3 regions of the Ramlibacter sp. AN1133 genome follow, and region 3 is predicted to be linked to each of the others. Evidence: predicted binding sites of a transcription regulator. Region 3 holds the regulator's gene; each other region holds the start of a gene.
What was found. The regulator LexA, encoded in region 3, represses DNA repair genes until DNA is damaged. The targets are predictions, from matches to a motif close to ACTGTATNNNNATACAGT.
Positions count from the first base shown of each region.

Region 1: imuA (translesion DNA synthesis-associated protein ImuA) is a predicted target of LexA. The motif match lies at 4,788-4,805, and genes of this name have one in related genera.
Region 2: imuA (translesion DNA synthesis-associated protein ImuA) is a predicted target of LexA. The motif match lies at 6,036-6,053, and genes of this name have one in related genera.

Region 1 is NZ_JBBKTQ010000004.1:309,439-318,961, forward strand. It holds gene WG923_RS07705 (CoA transferase subunit B) at 1-74, shown strand, start outside; gene WG923_RS07710 (CoA transferase) at 77-1,456, shown strand; gene WG923_RS07715 (hypothetical protein) at 1,588-2,214, shown strand; gene WG923_RS07720 (DNA-3-methyladenine glycosylase) at 2,257-2,829, opposite strand; gene WG923_RS07725 (ABC transporter ATP-binding protein) at 2,822-4,675, opposite strand; gene imuA (translesion DNA synthesis-associated protein ImuA) at 4,819-5,556, shown strand; gene WG923_RS07735 (Y-family DNA polymerase) at 5,522-6,982, shown strand; gene WG923_RS07740 (error-prone DNA polymerase) at 6,992-9,523, shown strand, end outside.
Region 2 is NZ_JBBKTQ010000009.1:4,381-13,903, forward strand. It holds gene WG923_RS14040 (error-prone DNA polymerase) at 833-3,934, opposite strand; gene WG923_RS14045 (hypothetical protein) at 3,946-4,143, opposite strand; gene WG923_RS14050 (Y-family DNA polymerase) at 4,188-5,267, opposite strand; gene imuA (translesion DNA synthesis-associated protein ImuA) at 5,206-6,027, opposite strand; gene WG923_RS14060 (hypothetical protein) at 6,359-7,276, opposite strand; gene WG923_RS14065 (hypothetical protein) at 7,420-7,848, shown strand; gene WG923_RS14070 (AAA family ATPase) at 8,108-9,298, opposite strand.
Region 3 is NZ_JBBKTQ010000031.1:41,113-50,635, reverse strand. It holds gene kdsB (3-deoxy-manno-octulosonate cytidylyltransferase) at 1-613, shown strand, start outside; gene adk (adenylate kinase) at 715-1,374, shown strand; gene WG923_RS27050 (asparaginase) at 1,565-2,503, opposite strand; gene lexA (transcriptional repressor LexA) at 2,575-3,273, shown strand; gene WG923_RS27040 (hypothetical protein) at 3,381-3,659, shown strand; gene WG923_RS27035 (DUF1993 domain-containing protein) at 3,679-4,197, opposite strand; gene WG923_RS27030 (D-2-hydroxyacid dehydrogenase family protein) at 4,346-5,353, shown strand; gene WG923_RS27025 (MFS transporter) at 5,378-6,565, shown strand; gene WG923_RS27020 (type IV pilus assembly protein FimV) at 6,583-8,652, opposite strand; gene WG923_RS27015 (3-hydroxyacyl-CoA dehydrogenase) at 8,738-9,523, shown strand, end outside.

The sequences.
Region 1 (9,523 bases), on a different contig from region 3:
AGGTGGCGGAGCTCGCGCCCGAAGTGAGCTTCGATTTCGTGCAGTCCAAGACGGGCGTCAAGCTGATTCGCTGACCGTGGACGGCGCGCGGGCCCTGGCCGATCTCTGGCGGCTCGCGCAGCTGCCCGAGGAAGCGCTGGCCGGCGCCGAGCTCTCCGGCGGCGATCCCGTCTTTCCCTCCTCCTTCGCCGTCGCGACGGCGGCGCAATCGACCATCGCTGCGGCGGCGCTCGCCGCCTGCGAGCTCGCCCACGTGCGCGGCACCCCGCGCCAGCGCGTGGCGGTCGATGCGCGGCATGCGGCGGCCGAATGCCTCGGCTGGTTCAGCCTCGACGGCCGCGAGCCCCAGCTCTGGGACAAGTTCTCCGGCCTCTACCGCGCACGTGACGGCTGGGTGCGGGTGCACGCGAACTTCCGCCACCATCGCGACGGCGCGCTGCGCCTGCTCGGGCTGGATTCGGGGACGGCCGAGCGCAAGGACGCCGAAGACGCCATGGCGCACTGGGAGGCCCTGGCCTTCGAACAGGCCGCCGCCGACGCCGGCCTGGTGGCGACCGCGCTGCGCTCCTTCGACCAATGGGACGCCACGGAGCAGGGCCGCGCGGTCGCCGCGCAGCCCCTCTTCAACCTCACGCGCATCGGCGATGCGCCCCCGCGCGCGCTGCCGGCACTCGCGCTGGCGCAGCGGCCGCTGGAAGGCGTGCGCGTGCTGGACCTCACGCGCATCCTGGCCGGTCCGGTCGGCGGCCGGGCCCTGGCGGCTTACGGCGCCGACGTGATGCTGGTCAACGCGCCGCACCTGCCCAACATCGAAGCCATCGCCGACACGAGCCGCGGCAAGCGCTCGGTGCTGCTGGACCTGCGCACGCCCGGCGACCGCGCCACCATGGACACGCTGCTGCAGGACGCCCATGTCTTCCTGCAGGGCTACCGCCCCGGCGCACTGGCTTCGCTGGGCTACGGCCCCGGGCAGCTCGCCGCGCGGCGGCCGGGCATCGTCTGCGTGTCTCTCAGCGCCTACGGCACGCAAGGGCCGTGGCAGGACCGCCGGGGTTTCGACTCGCTGGTGCAGACGGCCATGGGCTTCAACCGGGCCGAAGCCGAGGCCTTCGGGGACACGCAGCGCCCGCGGCCGCTGCCGATGCAGATCCTCGACGAGGCCACCGGCTACCTGATCGCATTCGGCGCCGCGGTAGCGCTGCGGCGGCAGCAGCTCGAAGGCGGGAGCTGGCATGTCCAGCTCTCGCTGGCACAGACCGGCCACTGGATCCGGCAACTCGGCCGGGTGGCGGACGGCTTCTCCGTCACGCCGCCCGCCCTGGAGCCCTACCTGGAGACCGTGCCTTCCGGCTTCGGCCAGCTGTGTGGCCTGCGCCACAGCGCCCATCTCGGCCGCACGCCGGCGGGTTGGCCGCGTCCTTCCGAACCGCCGGGCCACTCTCCACCCCGCTGGTGACGTCCGCTAAGGCCGCGGGATGGGCGCTGACAAGCTCTCACTGGCTTGACCTGCGGACTTTGCGCGGTATCGTGCTCATCATCGCGGCAGTTGAACCCGAGCCGCGTCTGCGTGGCGAAAGGACCGAAAAGATGAAATTCAAGTTCGCACTGCTGGGAGGCCTCCTTCTCGCCGGCGCCAATGCCATGGCCTGCTACACCGTCTACGACGGCAGCAACCGCGTGGTCTACCAGGGTTTGGAGTCGCCCGTCGACATGAGCCTGCCGCTGCACGAGGCGCTGTCGCAGCGCTTCCCGCGCGGCTCGCAGATGGTCTTCGACCAGACCGCCAACTGCCGTCCGGTGGGGCTGGCGCAGTTGCCGCGTCCCTCGGGCACCGACGTGCCGCCCAACACGATCCGGCTGGAACGCACCGGCACGCAGCGTCCGTCCTCGTCCTCGCCGGCGCCGCTGTTCACCGACCGGCAGACCGCCGAGCGCGCCGGACTGCCGCACACGCAGGTGGCGGGCGACATCGTGCTGGTGCCGCCGGCTGCGGCCGATCGTGCGATGCATGCAAGCGTGACCGTGCTGCCGGCCACCACCTTCGCTGCGGCGCCCGTGGCGCCCAACACGGCGGCCCTGGGCGCCGGCCCGGCCCGCGCGTCCGCGGCCAGCGCGCGCACGAGCGGCAAGCCCAGCGTGGTGATCACGGAAATGCGCGATCCGCCGATCACGGTGATCGAGACCAACGGCACGCGCGTCTACTCGCCGCGGTAAACGGTTCCACCCGTCCTTCCCGCGCAGGCGGGAATCCCGGGTTCACCCCTTCGGGAACGGCCGGCTCAGGAACCTCGAGCCGGCCAGCCCGAAGCGCCACGGCACGTCCGCGGCTTTCGAGATCCCGATCCTCGGCCCCACGACCACCTCGTAGTCCCGGTCCGCCGCATGCACCTCGAACGGCCGCTGGTCCAGCCGGTGGCCGTTGAACGCATGCACGATGCCCAGCGCCTGCCCCACGCGCCCCGGTCCTGAGCACAGCAGGCGCGGCTCGTGCAAGCCCCGCCTTTCGCACATCGTCTCCAGCCCCGCCAGCGGCTCGATCGCGCGGATCAGCACGCCCGCGCCGTGCCCTTCCTCGCGGCAGACGAAGTTCAGGCACCAGTGGATCCCGTACGAGCGGTACACGTACGCCCGCCCCGGCGGCCCGAACATCGCCTGGTTGCGCGGCGTCGGCCCCGAGTGGCTGTGCGATGCGGGATCTTCCCGGTCGTAGGCCTCCGTCTCGACGATCCGGCCGCCCACGCCGTCCACCAGCAGCACGGCCCCGATCAGCACGCGGGCCATCTCCGGCGCATCGCGCAGGAAGTCCGCCGGCTTCAGCCGCTTAGGCATGTTCCGACTCCTCTTCCTCGGTGCTCTCGCCGAGGAAGCCGCCGCTCTGGTGCTGCCACAGGCGCGCGTACAGGCCGCCGCGCGCGAGCAGGCTGCGGTGGTCGCCTTCCTCCACGATGCGGCCCTGGTCCATCACCACCAGCCGGTCGAGCGCGGCGATGGTCGACAGCCGGTGCGCGATGGCGATCACCGTCTTGCCCTGCATCAGGTCGACCAGGCTGGCCTGGATCGCGGACTCCACTTCGGAATCGAGCGCGCTGGTCGCTTCGTCCAGCAGCAGGATGGGCGCGTCCTTGAGCATCACCCGCGCGATCGCGACGCGCTGGCGCTGGCCACCGGAGAGCTTCACGCCGCGCTCGCCGACGTGCGCGTCGTAGCCCTTGCGGCCGTGCGGATCGCCCAGGTGCGCGATGAAGTCGTCCGCCTGCGCGCGCTGCGCCGCCCGCACCATCTCCTCCTCGGTGGCGGTGGGGCGGCCGTACACGATGTTGTCGCGCACGGAGCGGTGCAGCAGCGAGGTGTCCTGCGTCACCATGCCGATGGCGGCGCGCAGGCTGTCCTGCGTGACCTGCGAAATGTCCTGGCCGTCGATCAGGATGCGGCCGCCTTCCACGTCGTAGAAGCGCAGCAGCAGGTTCACGAGCGTGGACTTGCCCGCGCCCGAGCGGCCGATCAGGCCCACCTTCTCGCCCGGCCGGATCGCCAGGTTGAAGTCGTCGATGATCGGTTCCGGCTTGCCGTAGCCGAAGCGCACCCCCTCGAAGCGCACCTCGCCGCGCGTGATCGCCAGCGGCCGCGCGCCGGGCTGGTCCACCACCAGCTTGGGCCGGGTGAGGGTGGCGATGCCGTCCTGGATGGTGCCGATGTTCTCGAACAGCGACGCCATCTCCCACATGATCGTCGTGCCCATGCCGCTGATGCGCAGGGCCATGGCCGTGACGGCAGCCACCGCGCCGGGGCCGACCTGCCCGGCATTCCACAGCCACACGGCGTAGCCCGAGGACGCGAGGAGCAGGAACACCGTGATCACGTGGTTGACGATGTTCAGGCCGCTCACCAGCCGCATCTGCCGGTAGCCGGTGGCCCGGAACTCGGACATGGCCTCGCGCGCGAAGCCGGCCTCGCGGTGCGTGTGCGAGAACAGCTTGACGGTGGAGATGTTGGTGTACGCATCGGTGATGCGGCCGGTCATCATCGCCCGCGCATCCGCCTGCTTCTTGCCGATGCGCCCCAGCCGCGGCACGAAGTACCAGATGGAGATGCCGTACAGCGTCATCCAGCCCAGGAAGGGCAGCATCAGCCGCTTCTCGAATCCCGCGACCAGCCCCAGGATCGCCACGAAGTACACGCCGAGCCCGATCACGATCTCGATGAACGTGAACAGCAGTTCGCGCACCGCCAGGCCGGTCTGCATCACCTTGGTCGTGATGCGGCCGGCGAATTCGTCGGAGTAGAAGCCGATGCTCTGGCCCAGCATCATGCGGTGGAAGTTCCAGCGCAGCCGCAGCGGGAAGTTGATCGACAGCGCCTGGTGCTTCAGCGTGGTGTAGCCGGCCAGCAGGAACGTGCTCGCGAGCAGGACGGAGGCGAACAGGAAGATGGCGTGGCGCTGCTGCTCCCACAACTGCCCCGGCTGGGTGTGGGTGAGCCATTCCACGACGCGGCCCAGCACGGAGAACAGCCAGGCCTCGTACGCATTGAAGGCCGCCACCAGCAGCGCGAAGGCGAGCAGGTAGCGGCGCAAGCCGGCCGTGCAGGCCCAGAGGAAGGCGAAGAAGCCCTTCGGTAGATCCTGCGGAACCTGCTCCGGATAGGGGTGGACCAGTTTTTCGAACAGCCGGAACAAGGCCAGAAACTCCCGGGGAATGCGCTGTGGTGGGTGAAGTGGGGAGTTTGTACGGAATCGGCCGGCGGATAGCGACGGGGGGCGATCGTCTTGTATCCGGCGTGCCGAAAAAGCTGTATAAACAACCAGTAGTTTAGCTTCCCATGACCGCCGCCGCCCCTTGCCCCGAGTTCGTCCTTCCGCCCCAGGTGTGGCGGGGGCGCGAGCTCGCGCAGGCGCAGGAACGCACGCTGCCCACCGGCCATGCCGCGCTCGACGCGCAGCTGCCCGGCGGCGGCTGGCCCCTGGGAAGCCTGGTGGAAGTGCTGCAGCAGGAACAGCAGCAGCACGTCTGGCAGCTCGTGGGGCCGGCGCTGGCGCAGGCCATGCAGCCACGCGGCGAGCCGGCCGTGCTGGTGAATGCACCTTACCAGCCTTTCGGCCCGTCCCTGCGCGCGCTGGGCATCGTTCCCGAGCGGCTGTTGTGCGTGCACGCCGAAAAGCCCGCGGCCCGCCTGTGGGCCGCGGAACAGTCGTTGCATTGCGCGGACGTCTGCGCCGTGCTGGCGTGGCTGCCGCAGGCTCGCAGCGAGGACCTGCGGCGCCTGCACCTGTGCGCGCAGGCGTCGGAAAAGCTGCTGGTGGTGTTCCGCCCGATGCCGGCGCGCCACCAGTCGAGCCCGGCGCGGCTGCGCCTGATGGTGCAAGGCGCCGAGGAGATGCAGGTCAGCATCCTCAAGCGCCGCGGGCCGCCGCTGCTGCAGCCGCTGGCGCTGCAGGCGCAGCCCGCGCGGCTGGCGGCGCTGCTGGCCGCGCGCAAGTCCCGGCGCACCGCCGAACCGGCCGTGCCGCCACGGAGTGGATCGCATGTACTGGATCGCACTGCAACCCTCGCCGGATGAAGACCGCACCGCCTGGGGATGGCGAGCCTTGCAGTTCACTCCCCGGGTGGCGTCGGTCGACGAAGCGATCCTGCTGGAGGCGGGCGCGTCCGAGCGCCTGTTCGGCGGGCGCAAGCGCCTGCTGCGCAGGCTGCTGAAGGAAGGCTGCGAACTGCGCTTCGACGCCTGGGCGGCGGGGGCGACCGCGCTCGTGGCATTGTCGTTGCTGCGCATGAAGCGCAATGCGGTGGAGGCGCCGGAGCAGGTCCCCGACGACCTGCCGCTGTCCACCCTGAGTGCAGCCGCGCCGCACCTCGCGACGCTGGAGCGCATCGGCTGCACCACCTTCGGCCAGTTGCGCGCCTTGCCGCGCGCGGGGGTGAGCCGGCGCTTCGGCGCGGAACTGCTGCAGGCGCTGGACAGCGCGTACGGGCAGCGGCCCGAGCGCTATGCCTGGCTCGCCTTGCCGCCGGAATTCGACCAGAAGCTGGAACTGCCGGCGCTCGCGAGCACGACGCAGGATCTTCTCTTCACCGGGCAGCACCTGCTGTCGCGGCTGCAATCGTGGCTGCAGGGCCGCAACCTGGGCGTGCTGGCGCTGGAACTGGAATGGACGCTGGACCTGCGGCGGCTCGATGGCAGGCTGCTGCCGCCCAGCGAGCGGCTGGAATTGCGCACCGCGCAGCCCACGCAGGAGATCGGGCACCTGCGGCGGCTGGCGGGCGAACAGCTCGCGCGCACCGCGCTCTCCGCGCCGGCCAACGCGCTGCGCCTCCGCACGTTGGAAACCGTGCCTTGGGGCGGCCTCACGACGAGCCTGCTGCCGGAGGACAACAAGCCGGGGGAGAAGCTGCACCAGCTGGTGGAGCGATTGAGCGTGCGCCTGGGGGAGCAGAACGTGAGCGTGCTGGCGCCGCAGGAGGACCATCGGCCGGAGTGCATGCAGCAGTCGGTCCCCGCGCGCGGCGATGGTGGGGTGCGCGGGCTGGCGGTTGGTGGGGGGCGCGGGCTGGCGGTTGGTGGGGTGCGCGGGCTGGCGGTTGGTGGGGCGCGCGGGCTGGCGGTTGGTGGGGTTCGTAGGCTGGCGGTGAGCCCGAAGGCGAACCCCAGCGATGTTCCGGTGCCCCCCGCTGGGGTTCCCTCCGGTCACCACCAGCCTACGAAGAGCGCATCCATCCACGAAGCGCTCCTTCCCCCCTGGATCCTCCGCGAGCCCCTGAAGCTGCACGTCAAGGGCGACAAGCCCCTGTACCAGGGGCCCTTGCAGCTCCTCACCCGCGCCCGCCGCCTCGAAGCCGCCTGGTGGGACCCGCAATCCCCCGCCCCCGTGCTGCGCGACTACTTCATCGCCCGCAGCGTCTCCGCGGGCCTGCTGTGGGTGTTCCGCGAGCGGCTCGCGGCCGACCAGGACCGCGCGCAGTGGTTCCTGCATGGCCTCTACGCCTGAAGGCCCACCATGTCCTGGCTGCCCGACTACGCCGAGCTGCATTGCCTCTCGAATTTCAGCTTCCAGCGCGGGGCTTCGCATCCGCAGGAATTGGTGCAGCGCGCGCAGGAACTGGGCTATACGGCGCTGGCGATCACCGACGAATGCTCGGTGGCGGGCGTGGTGCGCGCGCATGCGCAGGCGAAGAAGCTCGGGCTCAAGCTGATCCTGGGTTCCGAATTCGCCCTCGACGGATTCCGTCTCGTCGCGCTCGCCCGCAACGTGCGCGGCTGGGGCAACCTGTGCGAATTCATCACCGCGGCGCGCATGCAGGCGGACAAGGGCGAGTACGTCTGCGCGCGGGACCGCAGCGATTTCCCCCTGCTGCAGGACTGCGAGATCCTGCTCGCGCCCGAACACGGCCTGCCGCTCGAAGACCTTTGCGAACGCATCGCATGGGCCTGCCGAATCTTCGGCGAGCGCGCCTGGCTCGCCGGCGAACTGCTGCTCGATGGCGACGACGAACTCTGGCAGCAGGCCTTGCAGCAGGCCAGCGACCGCACCGGCATCGAAGTGGTGGCCGCCGGCGACGTGCACATGCACGCGCGCTCGCGCAAGCCGCTGCAGGACGTGATGACCGCCGTGCGCGTGGGCAAGCCCGTGCCCGAATGCGGTTTCGCGCTGCAGCCGAATGCCGAGCGCCACCTGCGCCATCGCATGCGGCTGGCCACGCTCTATCCCGCGGAATGGCTGGAACACACGATCACGGTGGCGGACCGCTGCAGCTTCAGCCTGGAGGAGATCAAGTACCAGTACCCGCTGGAGACGGTGCCCGCGGGGCTCACGCCGCGCCAGGCCCTGCGCCGCTTCACGATCGAGGGTGCGGGCCAGCGCTATCCGCAAGGGGTGCCCTGGCGCGTGCGCAAGCAGCTCGTGCGCGAGCTGGACCTGATCTCCGACTGCGCCTACGAGATGTACTTCCTGACGGTGCACGACATCGTGCGCTATGCGCGCTCGCAGCGCATCCTGTGCCAGGGGCGCGGCTCGGCGGCCAATTCCGCCGTCTGCTATTGCCTGGGCATCACCGCCGTCGACCCCGCGCGCTCCGACCTGCTGTTCGAGCGCTTCATCAGCCGCGAGCGCAAGGAGCCGCCCGACATCGACGTCGACTTCGAGCACGAGCGGCGCGAGGAGGTGATCCAGTACATCTACCGCAAGTACGGGCGCGACCGCTCCGCCATCGCCGCCGTGGTCGCGAGCTACCGCTCGCGCAGCGCGATCCGCGATGCGGGCAAGGCGCTCGCCGTGCCGGAGGCGCTGGTCGACGCCTTCGCCAAGGACCACTTCTGGTTCGACGAGCGGGGCTTGCGCGTCGGCAAGCTGGGCGAACTGGCGGCGCACCTGGGCCTCGAGGTCGCGGAGAAGACGCTGGCGTTGTGGATGGAGCTCTCCGAGGAGCTGATGGGATTTCCGCGCCATCTCTCGCAGCACGTGGGCGGCTTCGTCCTCACGCAGGGCAAGCTCACGCGGCTGGTGCCGGTGGAAAACGCGGCGATGCCCGATCGCTCCGTGATCCAGTGGGACAAGGACGACCTCGACGAGATGGGCCTGCTGAAGGTGGACGTGCTGGCGCTGGGCATGCTCACGGCCATCCGCCGCTGCCTCGATTTCGTGGGCCAGCGCCGCGGCCGCCCGTTCGCTCTCACCGACATCCCCGACAAGGACCAGGCCACCTACGACATGATCTGCCGCTCCGACACGGTGGGCGTGTTCCAGATCGAGAGCCGGGCGCAGATGTCGATGCTGCCGCGCCTGAAGCCGCAGGTGTTCTACGACCTCGTGATCGAGGTCGCGATCGTGCGGCCCGGCCCCATCCAGGGCGGCATGATCCATCCGTACCTGAAGGCGCGCGAGCGGCTGCGCAATGGCGGGGAGGTCCTCTTCGAGAAAGAGGCGCTGCGGCCCGCGCTGGAGCGCACGCTGGGCATCCCGATCTTCCAGGAGCAGGTGATGCAGATCTCCATGATCGCCGCCGGCTTCTCGCCCGACGAGGCCGACCAGTTGCGGCGTTCCATGGCGGCGTGGAAGCGCAGCGGCGGCGTGCACAAGTTCCAGGACCGCCTGATCCAGGGCATGCTGAAGAACGGCTACCGGCTGGAATTCGCCGAGTCCATCTTCAAGCAGATCCTGGGCTTCGGCGAATACGGCTTTCCCGAAAGCCATGCCTACAGCTTCGCGCTGCTCGCGTACGACAGCAGCTGGCTCAAATGCCACGAGCCCGAGGCCTTCCTCGCCGCGATGCTCAACTCGCAGCCCATGGGCTTCTATGCGCCCGCGCAGTTGATCCAGGATGCGCAGCGGCATCGCGTGAAGGTGCTGCCGCCGGATGTCTCGTTCTCCGACTGGGATTGCACGTTGGCGGCAGATAGCAAATTGGGGTCAGATTCCAATTTCGGAACGAAATTGGAATCTGACCCCAATTTGCGGCCCCAGTTGCGCCCCAGCGTCCGACTCGGCCTGAGGATGGTCGGCTCCCTCACCGAAGCCGGCGCCCAACGCATC
Region 2 (9,523 bases), on a different contig from region 3:
ACAGGGACGGGACTTCACGACGCACTCCTAAGAGGTGGATGGGCTTCGTGTAGTCACCGAGTTCGGAAATGCGATCCTGGGAGACCTAAAACCGGGCCTTAAGGCGTCCGGAGTGGCTGCTTCTACCGGGCCGTCAGAAATTTGCCAGCGTCAGGTTTCGCCACAGTTCACCGGGGTCACATGCACTGGGATGGTCGAGGTCGTGCGCGGCTGCTTGGCCCAGACCCACCGCGCACCCTTAGCTTGCGCCTCAGGCCTGGCTTCAATGTCTGAACGACTTTCGCCATGAGGGGTGGATCGGCGATTTTGCAGAGCATTCGGCCCCGGGTCGCACATCATCGCCCGCCAGGGTTGGTGGTCATGTGCCAAGAAACTTATTGCGTCAGATCAATGTCCCTTCGCAGCAGCACACTCGATTGGAGTGGCCGCGCAAAGATAGCGAGTTGCTGAAAGCGTGCTTCTCGGTACCGTTCTTGACCAAGGAGAACCGAATGGACGGATGGTCGATCAGGTTTTGCGCGGGCACAACCGCAACTAGGTTAACGCTTCAAAGCGGACCTTCACGCGACGACAACGACGTCTGGGGTGAATGGAAGAGAGGTGGCCCAGATGAATTCCGGTTGCCAGACAAGCAACAGCAATTTTCTAAGCTGTTCTTCCAGATAGGGAATCCGGAAGAACAAGACGTAGAGTGCTGCGTGATGTACGACGGACAATGCAAGTACCACTTTTCGTTCGACGGCTCGCACTCAACGGAGACCGTCGAGACTTCCGACAGCGACGAGTGCCCTTGTTAATAGTGCACGGGAAGAGGTATTGCCGAGTCTGGGATCTATCGAAAGTCCCTGCTCTCCGCGCTCCCCGCCAGCCTTCCCAGCAGCGGCGTGAGGTCCTCGAGCTCGCGCGCAACTAGGTTGCGCACATCTCCCTCGCGCTGCCACACGCCGGTCACGGCTAGCAGCTTGGCGCGCAGCAACACGTCTCGCTGCTCCTCGCGGATGCTCTTCCAGCAGATCACCTGCAGCACGCCAGTCTCGTCCTCAAGGGACACGAAGATGGTGCCGTTGGCCGTGCTGGGCTGCTGCCGCAGCGTGACGATGCCGCAGGCCCGCACGCGCCGGCCATTCGGGAGGTCGTGCAGGTCTGCGGCCGTCTTCAGGCCGCGCCCCGCCAGCGTGGGGCGCAGCAGCGCGAGGGGATGGCGCCGCAGCGTCAGGCCCATGGAGGCGTAGTCAAAGACGATCTCCTCACCTTCCGGCGCAGGCGGAAGCTCCAGGATCTCCTCCTCGATCGGAGCGTCGCGCAGCAACTCCGGCGCCGGCCGCAGCGCCGCGGCGTCCCAGACCTGCTGCCGCCTGTGGCCCGAGAGGCTCTGGAGCGCGTCGGCGGCGGCCAGCAGCTTCATCTCGTGCTGCTGCAGGCCCGCGCGGCGCGCCAGGTCGTCGGCGCTGTCGTAGGGCGCGCTCGCGCGCGCCCGCACGATGCGCTGCGCCGACTCGCCCTTGAGCTTGTCGATCATGCGGAGACCCAGGCGCACCGCCGGCGCGTGGGGCAGGTCCTCCAGCGTGCAATCCACGTCGCTGGCCATCACGTCGACCGCGCGCACGTCCACGCCGTGGCGTTTCGCGTCCTGCACCAGCTGCGAGGGCGAGTAGAACCCCATGGGCTGGGAGTTCAGGAGCGCGGCGAGGAACTCCGCCGGGTGGTGGCGTTTGATCCAGCAGCTCGCGTACACCAGGAGCGCGAAAGACGCGGCGTGGCTCTCGGGGAAGCCGTACTCACTGAAGCCGTGAACCTGCTGCCACACCTGCTTTGCGAATTCCGCCTCGTAGCCGCGCGCGATCATTCCGTCCACCAAACGGTCGTGGTACTTCTCCAGCCCGCCCTTGCGCTTCCACGCGGCCATGGCGCGACGCAGGCCGTCCGCCTCGCCCGCTGTGAAGCCGGCGGCGATCATGGAGATCTGCATCACCTGCTCCTGGAACACTGGCACGCCCAGCGTGCGGCCCAGGGCGGCCTTCAGCGCCTCGCTGGGATAGATCACTTCTTCCTTGCCCATCCGGCGATTCAGGTACGGGTGCACCATGCCACCCTGGATCGGGCCCGGGCGCACGATGGCGACCTCGATCACGAGGTCGTAGAAGGTGCGTGGCTTCAGCCGGGGCAGCATCGACATCTGCGCCCGACTCTCGATCTGGAAGACGCCCACCGTGTCGGCCTTGCACACCATGTCGTAGGTGGCGGGGTCTTCCGCAGGCACGTCCTGCAGGCCGAAGACGAAGCCCTTCCTCTGGCTGATGAACTCCAGCGCCTTGCGGATCGCGGTGAGCATGCCCAGGGCCAGCACGTCCACCTTCAGCAGGCCCAGCGCGTCCAGGTCGTCCTTGTCCCACTCGATCACTGTGCGATCGACCATGGAGGCGTTCTCGATCGGCACCATGCGCGAGAGCGGCCCGCGCGTGAGCACGAAACCGCCCACGTGCTGCGACAGGTGCCGCGGGAATCCCATGATCTGCCCGGTGAGCTCCAGCATCTGGCGCACCTGCAGGTCGTCGGCGGACAGGCCCAGGGCGGCCAGTTCCTCCTCGCGCACGGCCGCGGCGTCCCACCACATGTGGTCCTTGGCCAGCGCGTCGACCACGTCGGGATCGAAGCCGAGCGCCTTGCCCACGTCGCGGATCGCGGACTTCGGGCGATAGCTGATCACCGCGGCCGCCAGCGCGGCGCGGTCCCGGCCGTACTTCGTGTACAGGTACTGGATGACCTCCTCGCGCCGCTCGTGCTCGAAATCGATGTCGATGTCCGGGGGCTCGTTGCGCTCGCGGGAGATGAAGCGCTCGACCAGCGTGCTCATGCGGTCCGGGTCCACCTCCGTCACGCCCAGGCAGAAGCACACCACGGAGTTCGCAGCCGACCCGCGACCCTGGCACAGGATCTGGCGGGACCTGGCGAAGCGCACGATGTCCTGCACCGTGAGGAAGTACATCTCGTAGCGCAGGTCCGCGATGAGAGCGAGCTCGTGCTCGATGAGCGTCTGCACCTTCTCGGACAGTCCGTCCGGCCACCGCTGCCCTGCCCCCTCGTACGTGAGCCTGCGAAGGTAGCTCTTGGGCGTCTCGCCTTCGGGGACCACCTCCGAGGGGTACTGGTACTTCATCTGCTCCAACGTGAATTCGCACAGTTCCGCGACGCGCAGCGTCTCCTGCAGCAGGTCCTCGGGATAGAGCTGCGCCAGGCGCAGGCGCGTGCGCAGGTGCCGCTCCGCGTTGGGCTGCAGCGCCTCGCCGCACTCGGTGAGGGGCTTGCGCACGCGGGTGGCGGTGAGCACGTCCTGCAGAGGCTTGCGCGATCGAACGTGCATGTGCACATCGCCGGCGGCCACGAGCGGGATGCCCAGACGCGCGCTCGCCTGGCGCAGCATGTGCAGCCACATCTCGTCGCCCAGTACCCGCTCGCGCAGCGCGATCATCCAGCAGCTGCCCGCGAACCGCTCCACGGTCCACGCTGCCACCTGGTCGATCTCCAACTGCTTCAGGCCGCGCCGCGGCGCCACCAGAACCAGGCAGTCATCCAGCTCCGAACCGGTCACCTGGTCGGCGTGCAGCGAGTAGGTGCCCTTCTCGGAGGCGCGCCGCAGGTGGGTGATGAATTCGCACAGGTTGCCGTAGCCGGCCAGGTTGCGCGCGAGCACCACCATCGTGAAGGCCGCAGCGGCCTGCACCTCGAACTGCGCGCCCACGAGCAGCTTCAGTCCGTGCTCCTTGGCGGCGACGTGCGCGCGCACGATGCCTGCCATGGAGCACTCGTCAGTGATGGCCAGGGCCGCATAGCCCAACTCCTTGGCGCGCTCCACCAGTTCCTCCGCGTGGCTCGCGCCGCGCAGGAAGCTGAAGTTGGAGAGACACCAGAGCTCGGCGTACTGCGTCGGGATCATGGTCGCGGCGTTCAGGCGAACACGCCGTGCAGGTACCAGGCGGACTTGTCCTCGCCCAGGCGGGTCTGGAAGATCCACAGCACTCCGGCGTGCTGGCTCAGGGCCACCCAGTAGTCGCGCACCACGTTCTGCGCGGTGGTGCCGCCGCCGGCGTCCGGCAGCCGGTGCCACCACCCCCCTTCAAGGCGATGCGGCCCTGACAGGAGCACCAGGGGCCCCTGGTAGACGGGGCGATCACCGCGCGACGCAAGCTTCAGGGGCTCGGCCAGGCGGTAGGCGGGCTGCGGCAGGCGCGGGCGCGGCGTGGGCCGGCGCGGCTGCGCTCCTGCGCCGGCTGCCAGTGCACCATCCATTCCATCCGGTGGTCCTCCCGCGCCACGGGCCGCAGCACCCGCTCGGGCCCCAGGCGCGCGGCGACGCGTTCCAGCACCAGGGCCAGCGACTCGCTGGACTGGGTGGGGTCCGGCAGCAGCGCAGTGCTTTTCTCCTCCAGCGCCTGCACATCGTCGGCCACGAGCTCGAGGTCGCCCACGGGGGCCTTGAGCTGCACCTTGGCCAGGTGCTCCGCGAGAAGGCGGCACAGGTGCTCCACGTTGCGGGTGATCTCCGCCGTGCGGATCGTGAGCTCGCCTCCGTCGCCGGCCGTCTTCGATCGCATCGCATCGTGGGCCCAGCGCAAGGTATAGGAGGTGATGCCGCTGCGCCGCGCCGCGAGCCACCCACACAGCTGCATCAGCAGTCGGCGTGCGCCGAACAGGAGCGCCGGTGCCAGCTCCACCCGCGACATCAGCTCCAGCCGCTGCGCGAAGCGATCGGGAATTGGCACCCACGCGTGGCTTTCCGGGCGCAGTCCATAGGCCTGATCCATCGCCAGCAGCACCGCGGCGTCGAAGCGCCGGGAAATGCCGCCTCGCGGCAGCGCGCGAACGTCCCCCAATGTGCGGCAGCCCAGGCGGGCGAGCGTCGCCTCGTGCGCGCGCGCCGCGGTCAGCGTCGGGAAGGCCAGCGCGTCCAGCACCTGCTGCAGGGGCTTGGCGAAGCCGTTGGTGGCGCCGGCGCGCGCCAGGGCCAGCGCCGCCAGGCTGGTCGGCGCCCAGCTGGGCGCGGCGAGGCCCAGCTCCGCTGCTTCGGCCTTGATGCGCTCGACCAGCCGCCGGCGGCCGCCGAACAGGCGCGCGCTCGCCTCCAGCTCCATCGCGATGGCCGATTCCTCGAGGATCGCGACGCGCGGGGTGTACTGAAGCGCCCAGGTCGCGATGCCCTGCAGGGCCTCAAGCGAGGGCGAGCTGCTTGGCGGGTCGGCGGCTGGGTGCAGCACTGCCCACAGCGGCATCCACGGCCTCCGGAACCTGGAACATGCGGCTGGGCGCGAGCAGCCGCGGCGTGAGCACCGCTTCGAGCCCGCCGGGGATTGACGGCAGCCGCAGTGGCGCGGCGTGCGCCGGCCCGCGGCGCTTGAAAACGTCCACCACCAGCTCCCAATCGAGCCCGTAGGTGGCGTGCACCCTCAGCGGCGCGGCCGACGACTCGTGGCGAGCCGCCTCCGGCCGGCACAGGAACACCGTGGCGTCGCAGCCCTGGGAGCACACCTGAAGCCGGCGGATCTGCTCCTGGCGGGCCTGCGGCAGCCACGCGAGCACCGCGCCCACCGAGTTGGACTTGATCAGCTGCTCGGTGACCCACAGGCGCTCCGCCGGCGTGCTGGCCTGGATCCACACCAGCTTGCGCTCATCGAGGCCGGCGTGAAGCAGCCCTGGCAGGTGGGGCGGCTTGGGCGGGCCCACGAGAATCACTTCCCGACCGGCCGCCACGGCGCTGGCCAGGCCGCCTGCGAGCAGGCGCCACTCCAGCACCGCCGGCTGCGGCGTCAGGATCTCCGTGATCGATCGTAGCGGCCAGCCACCGCCGGGAAGCTCCCGGTCCAGGGCTTCCCATCCAGACGGGACCGCTTCGCCGATCTGCGAGCCCAGCTCGCTGCCCTTCCAGACACCCTTCGGAAGCTCCCCTTCACGCACGGCCGCGCGTGCCCTGCGTGGTGGCGGGGCCGGCTCGGCGGGGTCTTCTGCCCACTCCAGGGCGGCGAGGTTCGACATGACTAGATACTGGCTATGCGTACAGTATCCCACGTGCCCTTGCCTCGGCGGATACGCCTGTGACCGACGGACCGCACTAGAGCGGAATTTCACACAGAGCGGCAGCTGCTGAGCTAAGGCGACTAGGCTCAATTAGGGTGACTGCCGGTTATCTTGATTAATATTTAGATAACCAACGTGTCTAAGAACTACTGTTGCCGGCGAGTCCATTGAAGCGAGTCTCACCTTCCTGGCGCGCGACAAGGTCGACGCCAGCATCTGCGCAACCCAGGTTGCTGCGGTACGCCACCGCATCCGCAACCGCACGGGCGACCGAGAAGGAGGATGGCGGCTAGAGCGTGCCGGCGAGCGTCCGCAGGGCCTTGTAGCCCTGATGGTCCATGCGGACTTTGGATGCATCGCAGAACTGCTCGAACTTGTGCCAGTTCAGGGGCTTCGCGAACTTGGCCGCGTCTTCGGTGAAGACCTCGGCCTGTTGCACGATCCCCGCCATGTCGGCGTATTCGCGCAGCCGCTGCTCCAGTTGCCGATAGGGCATGGCCAAAAGCGCTTCCGGCTGGATGTCGGTGAGCGGCACGATCACCTTGAACTTCAAGGTGCGCGCCAGCTCCCGCGCATTCACGGTCGCTGCATAGATGCCCTCGATGTGGCCCTTGGTCTCGCGCACCGCCTTCTGCCCGCCGGCCATCGCACGCTCGTCTTCCGTGAGATCCCGGTAGTAGGCAAGCGAGCCGCGCTGCTTCACGCACTCCCAGAACGCGCGCTTCACCGGCCCGTAGCCATCCAGCGTCGCTACGATCTTGGCCACTTGGTCGGCGGCTGGCTGCAGCGCGTCGAACGCGGCTCGCGCCTGCTTCAGGGTAGCCTCCCGCGTGGTGAGAACGCGGGCCAGCACGTCTTGCAGCGCCTCCACCTTGCGCTGCGTCTCGAACTGCTCGTACATAGCGTGCCAGTCCGCGCCGAACAGCGTTTTCCCGCAGCAATGCCCGATGTTGGTCTCTAGGCCGGCCGCGTTCCGGATCACATAGCCGGCTCCGTGGAGTGTCTTGCAGTTGGAAAACCCGCACCGCAGCCAGTTCACCTTCTTGAAGCCGTAGCCGCCGATGATCCGGAACGGTGTTCCCTCACGAGGAGGGAGGTTTGCCCGGAACCCTGGGCGACCCTGAAAGTCTTTTGGCGTCTCGAAGCGAATGAGCCGTTCCGCAGTCGCGGTCGGGGCGGAGGTGACTTCGAGAGGGCTCTGACTCATCAACCCTGTACGTTAATACAGATGAGCTATTCTTGCAAGTCCCTGACAGGGCTTCGGCCGAAAATCGAATCCTTCAAGAATAACGACTCAAGAGTTACTGCAGGTGGTCGCTGTTCCGGGCCCTGGTGCCCTGGTGCGCCGGCATGTTCGCCAGCGTCTCGTTGGCCTTCTTCTGCTCCGCGATTCTCAGGTGTCGCTGCGCCACCGAGATCGAGATCTCGACGTTCTTCGCCAGGAAGCCGCCCTGTTCGCGCGCGGCGAACGATTTGTGCGACCAAAACAGGCAGGCCAGCGCGAAGAGAGGCAGCAGGTACAGCCCGTGCGAGCGGAGCGCCGGCCGTGGAACTCACAGGGACAGGTCGCCCTCGGGCGAATCATCCGCTCTTTGGGGTGCCAGCATCGATGACAAGACCAGCAATTTCAAGATGGAGACCAGCCACAAACCGCGCAAGGAACTGGCGACCCAGGGCGCCGCCTGGTCGACCAAGGGCTACTACGAGGCCATAGTCGCCGGCGGGCCTCAGGGCCAGCCGCGCCTCCATGCCGCTAAGTGGTCGATTCTCTTTGGATGAGTTCCACCTGGTAGTTGTCCACCTAAAACATGGAACTGGCGCTGGAGGTCCCATAACGACGCTCCTCGTAATGAAGGCCAACGAGGCGCTCGTACCGATACCCGCTGCCGCCACCCGCAAGATCCCCGGGCGGGAGCACGTGAAGCACATCACCGTCGAGGGCGAGAACGTGCACCGAAAGATCGGCGTGAACGCGAGGCACGCCGGCCCTGAATTTCTTGTTCAGGCCACGACGCACGTCACCGCTCCACCCAGCCGCTCACGCCGGCCGCTCTCGTTCGCGCTCGACCCGTTGCTGGGTGCCAGGCACGCCGTCGAGCATCCCGTGGCTGGCCATCACGTCCGCCAGACTGCTCTCTTCCAGCGCGTACACCCCGCGAGCCGCACGCCACACGAGCGCCTTCTCCTGCAACGCAAGCAGCGCCGTCTGGACCTGCGCCACGTCCAGCATGGCGGCAGGGTCGCCGGTGAGCCCCTTCAGCACGTCGCCATAGGCGGTGAGGGTTGCTGCCTCGAAGGGTGCATAGCCCCTGCCGCGGCCGGCCAGCACGCGCAACACGGTTGCCTGCGCCGGGGTGAGGCTGTGCACGACACGCAGCAACTCCTGGCTGCTCTCTTCGATCTGCTTGCGCACCGCAGCGCGGAAGCGTTCGCGAACCTCCTCCGGTCGCAGCTCGAAGTCGAATCGCAGTTCGTCTGCAGCGGCCCCGAGAATCTCCGGCCGGTTCGCGGCCTCCTTGAACAGCGTAAAGGTGTCGTCCACGTCCAGCGGCGCGGCGAGCCCCGCTCCCGCGCAGAACCATTCCACGTAGTCCCTCCCGAGCGGGGGAAACGAGATCAGCGGCGCGCCGAAGAATGCCTGGTCGCGACTGGAGCGCAGCATGGAGAGCTTGTCGCGGTTCGAACCTGTCGCCACCAGGCGCAGGCCGTGGTGCGCACTGCTGTTGAGCTCGTCGCGCGCGGCCTTCAGGGCGAAAAGGGCGTCGCTGCCCATTTCGCTCGTGATGGCGTGTTGGGCTTCGTCGATGATCAAGGCGATCGGCCGCTTCTCCTCGTCCGAGAGTGCCGCCAGCGCGTCGGAAAGCGACACCCCGTCACCGAGCCCCACCTGCTGGAGGTTGAACCCCACGCCGGCGACGGAAACCTTTTCGAGGCCGGTGTTGCGCGCCAGGCGCTTCAGGGCACTCTCATGCTTGGCCAGCTCCGACCGCACGGCGTTGACGATCACCACGCCCGGGTCGGCCTTCTTGTCCTTCCACAAGTCGACGTACACCACCAGGGCGCCTGCCGACTCCAGTTCCGGGCGCAGATCCTCCCGCAAGAAGGTGGACTTCCCAGTGCGGCGCGGCGCCGCCAGGAACAGGCCCGACCCGGCCGCCGAGCCTGGCGCGACGTGTAGGATTTTCTTGGCCAGGTCGGCGGCAAGCTGGGTTCGGTGGAAGACTTCCATGAAGCGGCCTCGCTCCCCGGGATGGGGCTATAGGGTCGATTATGGTGAATTAGGGTCGATTATGGAACTGTCGCCGCTTCTTATGCGCATGTCGGCCTTTTATCTCGCGCGCATATTCTATAGCGCTATATAGAGTCCTCTGGTTCGTACCGGGGCGCAGCGTTTGCGGACAGGATTGGGCAACCGTAGATGATTGAATTTATTCGACTTTCCTAGTAATCTCCC
Region 3 (9,523 bases):
CGCCTGCAGCGCCCACGGCGTGCGCGCCGTGCTCACGCGCGCCGACCATCCTTCGGGCAGCGACCGCCTCGCGGAAGCCTGCGAGCAGCTCGGGCTGGAACGCGACGACCTGGTGGTCAACGTGCAGGGCGACGAACCCCTGATCGACCCCGCGCTGATCGACGCGGTGGCGAACCTGCTGCGCGAGCGCCCCCAGGCCAGCATGAGCACGGCCGCCCACCCGGTCGCGAGCGTCGAGGACTTCCTCAATCCCAACATCGTGAAGGTGGTGCTGCAGGCCGACGGCCTGGCGCTCTACTTCAGCCGGGCGCCCATCCCCTGGTGGCGCGACGGCTTCGCCCAGGGCGTGAGCGCGCTACCCGAGCCCGCGCCGCTGCGCCACGTGGGCATCTACGGCTACCGCGCCGGCTTCCTGCGCGCGTTCCCGCGCATGCCGCAGGCGCCGGTGGAGGCGTGCGAGGCGCTGGAACAGCTGCGTGCGCTCTGGCATGGCCACCGCATCGCCGTGCACGTGAGCGCCACCGCGCCGGGCGCCGGCGTCGACACGCCGGAAGACCTCGAGCGCGTGCGCGCTCTCTTTGCCGCAGGGCAAGGAAACGCGAGCGGCGCGTAAGTTCCGCGCAGGAGGGTGCGTGCTATCCTCGGCGACGACAGGCGCGACGGCTTCGCTCGGCCCGCAGTGCCGACCGACTTCCAGACCATCCGAGGATTCCCATGAGACTGATCCTGTTGGGCGCACCGGGCGCCGGCAAAGGCACGCAGGCCACCTTCCTGTGCCAGAAGTACGGCATCCCGCAGATCTCCACCGGCGACATGCTGCGCGCCGCGGTGAAGGCGGGCACCCCGCTGGGCCTGGCGGCCAAGAAGGTGATGGACTCGGGGGCCCTGGTCAGCGACGACATCATCATCGGTCTGGTGAAGGAGCGCATCGAGCAGCCGGACTGCGCGCGCGGCTTCCTGTTCGACGGCTTCCCGCGCACGATCCCGCAGGCCGAGGCCATGAAGGCCGCCGGCGTGAAGATCGACTGCGTGCTGGAGATCGACGTGCCTTTCGCCGCCATCGTGGAGCGCATGAGCGGCCGCCGCTCGCATCCCGCCTCCGGCCGCACCTACCACGTCAAGTTCAATCCGCCCAAGGTGGAAGGCCGCGACGACGTGACGGGCGAGCCGTTGATCCAGCGCGACGACGACCGCGAGGAGACGGTGCTCAAGCGCCTGGACGTCTACGCCGCGCAGACGCGCCCGCTGGTGGAGTACTACAGCAACTGGGCCAAGGGCGATCCGAAGAACGCGCCCAAGGTGCGCAAGATCGACGGCATGGGTAACGTGGACGAGATCACGGCGCGGGCGCTGGAGGCGCTGGCGGACTGCTGAAGCCGGCGCCGCGCTGGCGCGCATCGCTGGGGTTCCTGGCGTCACCCCAGCCTACGGACCGCAGAAGCCGCGGCTGCTCTTTTCGCGCATCGCTGGGGTTCCTGGCGTCACCCGAGCCTACGGCGGGCCGCAATCCGTAGGCTGGTGGTAAGCCGCGAAGCGCGCGCAACCCCAGCGCTTCGCGCGCGTCTCAACGCCCCATCAGCTCCAGCATCAACGCGATCCGCGCCTTCACGGGCGTGAGCCCCTCCGCCGCCGGCAGGCGGTCGCCCGCGTGCGGCAGCACCCGCCCCTGCAGGCAGCGCGAGGTGCGCCGCACCGCCACGCCCTGGGACTGCGCCTGCAGCAGCGCCGCTTCCAGCGCCTGGTGCACCGTCCCGTTCCCGGTCCCCGCGACCACCAGCCCCCGCACGCCGTCCTTCACCAGCGCCTGCACAAACGCACCGCCCGCGCCCGCGTGGCTCGAGACGATCTCCACGCGCGGCCACTGCGCGGGATCGGGCAGCGCCTGCACTGCCTGCACCGTCGCACCTTCGGGCCACGCCCGCAGCACGCGCAAGCGCCCTTCTTCCACGTACGCCACGGCGCCCGCATCGCCCGATGCGAACGCGTCGACCCGGTAGCCGTGCACCTTCTGCACGTCGCGCGCGCCGTGCACCGTGCCGGCGAACAGCACGCACACGCCGCGCGCCTGCCCCGAGCCGGCCACCGCCAGTGCGTCGGCGAGGTTCTGCGGCCCGTCGGCGGCCACCGAGGTCGCCGGCCGCATCGCGCCGGTCAGCACCACGGGCTTGGCCGGCGCCAGCACCGCCTGCAGGAAGAAGGCCGTCTCCTCCATCGTGTCGGTGCCGTGCGTGACCACGATGCCGGCGACCTCTTCCTGCGCGAGCCAGTGCGCGCAGCGCTGCGCGAGCGTCCGCCACACGCCGAAGTCCATGTCCTTGCTGTCGATCTGCGCGACCTGCTCGCCTTCGATGGCGAAGCCCGCCGGCCCGGCCAGCCCGGCCAGCAACTGCCCGACGCCGATCTGCGCGGCCCGGTAACCGAGGTTGTCGCCGGCCGATGCGGCCTGCCCCGCGATGGTCCCGCCGGTGGCCAGGACGACGATTCTTCTTTCGTGCGCTTGCATTCCGCTCCAAACTGTTCAAAAATACAGATACTGGATATCAACACAGTCCCGCCATGGCAACCAACGCCCGCATGACCGCAACGGACCAGGAGTCGTCGATGGAGCCACCCAAGCTCACGCCGCGCCAGCAGCAGATTCTGGACCTGATCCAGAGCGCCATCGAGCGCACCGGCGCCCCGCCCACCCGCGCGGAAATCGCCGGGGAACTCGGCTTCAAGTCCGCCAACGCCGCGGAGGAACACCTCCAGGCCCTCGCGCGCAAGGGCGTGATCGAGCTCGTGAGCGGCACCTCGCGCGGCATCCGCCTGCGCGGCGAGACGCTGCGCGCCATCCAGGAGGCGCGGGTCAAGCAGTTCGACCTGCCCCTGCCCACCCTGCTGCAGCTCGCGCTGCCCCTGGTGGGCCGGGTGGCGGCCGGCTCGCCCATCCTCGCGCAGGAACACGTGGACAAGACGTACTACGTGGAAAGCGGCCTGTTCCAGCGCCGCCCGGACTACCTGCTCAAGGTCCGCGGCATGTCCATGCGCGACGCCGGCATCATGGATGGCGACCTGCTCGCCGTGCAGGCCACCCGCGAAGCCAAGAACGGCCAGATCGTGGTGGCGCGCCTGGGCGAAGACGTCACGGTCAAGCGCTTCCGCCGCAACAAGCACCTGATCGAGCTGCATGCCGAGAACCCGGATTACCCGACCATCGTGGTGGAGCCCGGCGAACCCTTCGAGATCGAAGGCATCGCCGTCGGCCTGATCCGCAACACGATGCTCATGTAGGCCACGGCGGCCGCCGCAGGTGGCAGGCGTATGGCGAGGCGTTCGCCATCACCCTGCGGCAGCAGCCTTTCTTCCAATCCTGCCTGTGTCTCCCCAGGAGCTGTCACATGGCAAACGCATTCCTTTCGCTGTCCCGCCTGGCCGCCGCGTTCCGCGGCCTGCTCGCGGCCCTCGTGCCGCCCACCGATGCCTCGCCCGCCGCGCCGGCGCGCGCGCTGCCCGCCCGGCCGGCCCGGGCGCATGAACTCAAGCCGCTGCGCGTCGTCCGCGTGCTGGAGCCCAGCGCGCCGCGCAGCACGGCCGGCCGCATGGTGATCTCCGGCCGGCTGGCGGACGTCTGCGCCGAACTCGATCGCCTGGCCGCGCTGGAGGCCCAGGGCTGCTGAACGCGCCAGGCCTGCCGGGTCAGCGCCCGGCCGCGCCGGCCAGGTAGTCCGCCTTGCCCAGGTCCACGCCGTTGTGCCGCAGGATCGCGTAGGTGGTCGTCACATGGAAGAAGAAGTTGGGCAGCGCCCAGGTGGTGAGGTAGGCCTGCGCGGTCATGGTGCGCGTCTTGTCGCGCCCCACCGGGAAGGTGATCTGCTTGTCCTCGTTGCCGTCCATGGCGCTGGCCGGCACCGCCTGCAGGTAGTCCAGCGTCTTGCGCACCCGCGCCTTCAGGTCCGCGAAGGTGGACTCGGTGTCCTCGAACTTCGGGGCCTCCACGCCGGAGATGCGCGCCGCGCACAGCTTGGCGGCGTCGCAGGCGATCAGCACCTGCCGCGTGAACGGCAGCATGTCCGGCGCGAGCCGGTAGGTGGTCAGCGCCGAAGGGTCGAAGCCGCGCGCCTGTGCGCTCGCCTCGCCCTTGTCCAGGATGTGGGCCAGGTTGCGCAGCATGTGCTGGAACACCGGGATGCTCGCCGCGTACATCGACATCGTCATGGGAAATTTCCTCTTCGCTGAAAGCCGCCATCTTAGGAGCGTGCGGGAAACCCCCGGCGCCGGCCCTTTCTGGCTGGCCCGCGCGGGCTGCAACGCACGCGCGCAGCGCAGCCATGGCCAGACCGGGCCGCAAGGCACAATCGAGGGAATGAACATCGTGATCCTCGACGACTACCAGGACGCCGTGCGCAAGCTGCAGTGCGCCACCAAGCTGGAAGCCTACCCCGCCAAGGTCTTCACCAATACCGTCAAGGGGATCGGCCAGCTCTCCGTGCGCCTGCGCGACGCCGACGTGATCGTCCTGATCCGTGAACGCACCCACATCACGCGGCAACTGGTGGAGAAGCTGCCGCGCCTGAAGCTCATCTCCCAGACCGGCCGCGTCGGCGCCCACATCGATGTCGAAGCCTGCACCGAGCGCGGCATCGCCGTGGCCGAGGGCGTGGGCTCGCCGGTGGCGCCGGCCGAACTCACCTGGGCGCTGATCATGGCGGCGATGCGCCGCCTGCCCCAGTACATCGCCAACCTCAAGCACGGCGCCTGGCAGCAGTCCGGCATGAAGTCGTCCTCCATGCCGCCCAATTTCGGCGTGGGCCAGGTCCTGCGCGGCAAGACGCTGGGCATCTGGGGCTACGGCAAGATCGGCCAGCTGGTGGCCGGCTACGGCAAGGCCTTCGGCATGCGCGTGCAGGTCTGGGGCAGCCCCGAATCCCGCGCCCGGGCGGAGGGCGACGGCCTGATGGCCGCGCCGAGCCGCGAGGCCCTGTTCACCGACAGCGACGTGCTCACCCTGCAGCTGCGCCTGAACGACGAGACGCTCGGCATCGTGCGCCTGGAAGACCTCAATCGCATGAAGCCCACCTCGCTGCTGGTCAACACCTCGCGGGCAGAGCTGATCGAGCCCGAGGCGCTGATCGCCGCGCTCAACCGCGGCCGCCCCGGCATGGCCGCCATCGACGTGTTCGAAAGCGAGCCGATCCTGCAGGGCCACGCGCTGCTGCGACTGGAAAACTGCATCTGCACGCCGCACATCGGCTACGTCGAGCAGGAAAGCTACGAGCTGTATTTCGGCGCCGCCTTCGACAACGTGGTGAATTTCATCAAGGGCACGCCCACCAACATCGTCAATCCCGGCGCCCTCCAGGTCCGCCGCTGAAGCCCCGGCGCGGCAGCGTCCCCTATGGCCACCGAGCTCGCTTCGTCCTTGCCGGCCCGCGAGCCGCTGCCCTCCGTCCTCTGGCCGCTGCTGTTCGGCAACTTCGTGATCGGCACCGGCGTGATGGTGGTGCCGGGCACGCTCAACGAGATCAGCCGCGACCTGGCGGTTTCCGTGTCCACCGCGGGCCAGCTGATTTCGGCCGGGGCGGTGCTGATGTGCGTCGGCGCGCCGCTGCTCGCTTCCCTCGTGGCCGGCTGGGACCGCCGGCTGCTGCTGTCGATCTCCATGCTCTGGTACGCGGCACTGCACCTGGCCTGCGCCTTCGCGCCGTCCTTCGCCTGGCTGCTCGCGTTGCGCGTGCTGGCGCTGCTGCCGCCCGCGATCTTCACGCCGCAGGCCGCAGCCTCGCTGGGCTTGCTGGTGCCGCTGGCGCAGCGCGGGCGCGCCATCACCTTCATCTTCCTCGGCTGGTCGCTCGCCTCCGTGATCGGCATGCCCCTGGGCGCGCTGGTGGGCGGCACGCTCGGCTGGCGCAGCGCGATGGTCATGGTCGCCGCGTTCAGCATGCTGAGCGCAGCGTGGGTGTGGCGCGCCCTGCCCTTCGGCATCAGGCCGCCGGCGTTGTCGCTCGCCGCCTGGCGGGAAACGCTGGGTTCGCGCGCGCTGATGGTAGCCGTGGGCGTCACCGTGCTCTCCGCCGCCGGCCAGTTCGTGCTGTTCTCGTACATGGCGCCGTACTTCCGCCAGAAGCTCGGCCTGGCGCCCGGCGCGCTGAGCTTCTACTTCATGTGCTTCGGCGCCTTCGGCCTGGCCGGCAACATGCTGATGACACGCCACATCGACCGCGTCGGCGCCGGCCGCGCGGTGATGATCGGCCTGGCGCTCATGGCCGGCAGCCTGTTGATCTTCCCCCTGGGCGTGTCGCTGCCGCTGGCGGTCCTCGTGACCATCCCGTGGGCACTGGGCTGCTTTTCCACCAACTCGGCGCAGCAGGCGCGGCTGGTAGGCATCGCGCCGGCGCTGGCCTCGGCGACCGTGGCGCTGAATTCCTCGGCGATGTACGCCGGCCAGGCGGTCGGCGCGGCCACCGGCGGCTGGCTGATCGCCGGCGGCGGGATGGATTCGCTGCACTGGGCCGGCGTGGCCGGCCTCGTGGCGGCGATGGCGGCCAGTGCGCTGGCCAGCCGCTTCGCCTCGGCCCGGCGCTAGCCCGGGCGACGAAGCCCTCAAGGCCCCTTGCGCGAGGAGTCGAAGGGCGGCAAGGTGGTCGGCTCGTCGAGGTCGAAGTCCAGCGCCGGCAGTTCCCGGCCGCCCGGCTTGCCCTCGGGCAGGTCGCCCAGGTCGATGTCGACCCCGAGCCGCACCGAGGGCGGCGGCACCATCAGCAGCTCCCGCTCGGCGTGGGGCTCGGCGCGCTCGGCCAGGTTCAGCGGATGCACCGCCGTGTCGTGGAAGGTCGGCGTCGCGGCGGCGCCCTTGCCCTCCTCCGCCATTTCCCTGGCCACGTGGTACAGCAGCACCAGTTCGCGGTACGCCTCAAGGCTGAAGGGCTCCGCGCCCGGCAGGCCCGGCTTGCGGAAGATCGATTCCTCGATCACGTCCAGCACGCGCGGCGAGGGCCACAGGGCGACGATGCGGCTGAGTGCGCGCCCGTAGTTCTCCAGCGATGCACTCGGCTGGTCGAAATGGTCGAATTCGGGGACGCTGGCCGTGAACCGCTGGCGGAACTCGTTGCGCAGGCGCTCGTACTCGGCGCGCCGGCCCAGCGAGTGGTACAGCTCCAGCAGGTCCATCCATGCCAGCGCGCTGGTTTCCACGTCGTCGTGCACATGCGCCTCGAGCAACGCGATCGCCTGGTCGTACTCGCCGATGGAGAGGAAGAAATCGGCCTTGTCGTGGACGTCGATCAGTTCCTGCACGCCCACCATGCGCGTGATGCCGCCGCGGCTGGCAAGGAATTCCTCGCGCGGGGCGCTGGCGGCAGGCGCGGCCGGTGCGGCCGGTGCGGACCTCGCCGCGGCCGCGCCGGCGGCAAGGCCCGCCGCAGCGGCGGCGGCCGTTGCAGCGCCGAAAGGCGCATCCCGCCTCGCCGGCGCCGGGGAAGCTTCCCGCAGGACCGGTGCCGGCGGGCCTTCCCGCAGGATCGGTGCCGGCTGCGTCTGCAGGCCGTGCGCCGGATGGCGCGAGCTGGTGGCCCTCGCGGCCTCGCCATGCTCCTCGAACCAGCGGCCGACGCGCTTGAGGCGCTGGTCGCCCCACCAGCGCCAGCCGACCCACGCGAGCAGCGCCAGCAGGACGAGCGACAGCGCCGCGACCATGCCGCCGGCGATGCCGCGCTGGCCGCGGGCGCGCTCGACCTCCTCGCGCATGCGCGCCACCGTGGCGGCGTTCTGCTGCGTGATGTCGCGCAGGGACCGCAATTCCCGTTCGACCGACTGCAGCCGCAGGGCGTCCTGCAGCGCCTCGTCCGGCCCCTTCTGCAGCGCCTTCCACAAGGCGGCGGCGGCGGCGCGGCGCTGCGGATCGGTGGAGACTTCGGTGCGCAGCTCGGAGGACAGGCGCAGCACCGGATCGCGCTCGGGGCCGAGCTCCAGCGGTTCGAGCTTCAGGCGGGGCCGGGGCTGGACAGCCTCGGGCTTGCGGGCGCGCGTCGCCGGCGCCGGCGCGGCCGGTCGGCCCGCGGGCGCCGCCGGCAGGGCGCGCTCGGTGCGCAGGGCGGCCACGGCCGCATCCGCCGCACCCGCATCGCGGCGGCGCGGTCCGGTGGCACGCGCACCGCCCGTGCCCGGGCCCGCGCCCGGGTTCGCCGCGGCGGCCGCGGCGGGCGCCGGGGCCGGTGCGGGGCGCACAGGCGTGGGCGTCGGAAACGACGGCTGCGCCGGCACGTTCGCCATGCGCGGCAGGGTGCCGGGTTCGTTGTCCGGTGGCAACTCGGACAGCATCACGATGCGCCGCGTCGTGCTCTGGCCGCAGCCGACGCGCAGGTAGACGGTCACCATGGGCTCGTCGACCGGCAGCGGCGAGCTCACGCGCAGCACGCCCTGCCCGCCGGTCCCCGGCTCCCAGCGCACCGTCGGATCGCTGCGCACCCGTTCCTCGCCGTAGAAGACTTCGGCGCTCGCGCAGGGCGAGTCCTCGCCCTTGCCATCCAGCGTCACGGGGATGGTCAGTTCGAGGGGCCTCCCCACGAGGACGGCGCCGCGGGCGCGGCCGACGGCGAGGGCGCTGGCATCGAACGCGACCAGCCACCCGCACGCGGCAAGGGCCACGGCACGGCAGGTAACTTTGTGAAACATCAAGGCGACCATTCTAGGCAAGCCGGAACCGCGTCCCAAGAAAGTTGCGTCCGGGAGGCCCGGCGCGCCCGCCGATAATGCCCGCATGGAGACTCGTTACAACACCATCGGCATCGCCGGCGCCGGGGCGATGGGTCGCGGGATCGCACAGATCGCGGCCCAGGCCGGCAGCACCGTGCGGCTCTACGACACCCAGCCCGAGGCCGTGCAGCGCGCGCTGCAGGAACTGGGGGCGCAGTGGGATCGCCTGCAGGAAAAGGGCCGCATGGACGCCGATGCCGTGCAGGGTGCCAGGCAGCGGCTGAAGGCCGCGGGCAGCCTGCAGGAACTCGCCGACTGCGAGCTGGTGGTGGAGGCGATCGTCGAGCGGCTCGACGTGAAGAAGGCGCTGTTCGCGCAGCTCGAAGGCATCGTGGGGCCCGACGCCGTGCTGGCCACCAACACCTCCTCGCTGTCCGTCACCGCGATCGCCAACGGCCTGCAACGGCCGCAGCGCGTCGCCGGCTACCACTTCTTCAACCCGGTGCCGCTGATGAAGGTGGTGGAGGTGATCGCCGGCCTGAAGACCGATCCCGCCGTGTGCGAGGGGCTCACCGCCTATGCGAAGCAGATGGGCCACACGCCCGTGCAGGCGCAGGACACGCCCGGCTTCATCGTCAACCACGCCGGCCGCGGCTACGGCACCGAGGCGCTGCGCATCGTGGGCGAAGGCGTGGCCGACTTCGCCACCATCGACCGCATCCTGCGCGACCAGGTCGGCTTCAAGCTCGGGCCCTTCGAGCTGATGGACCTCACGGGGCTGGACGTCTCGCATCCGGTGATGGAGTCGATCTACCACCAGTACTACGACGAGCCGCGCTACCGCCCGAGC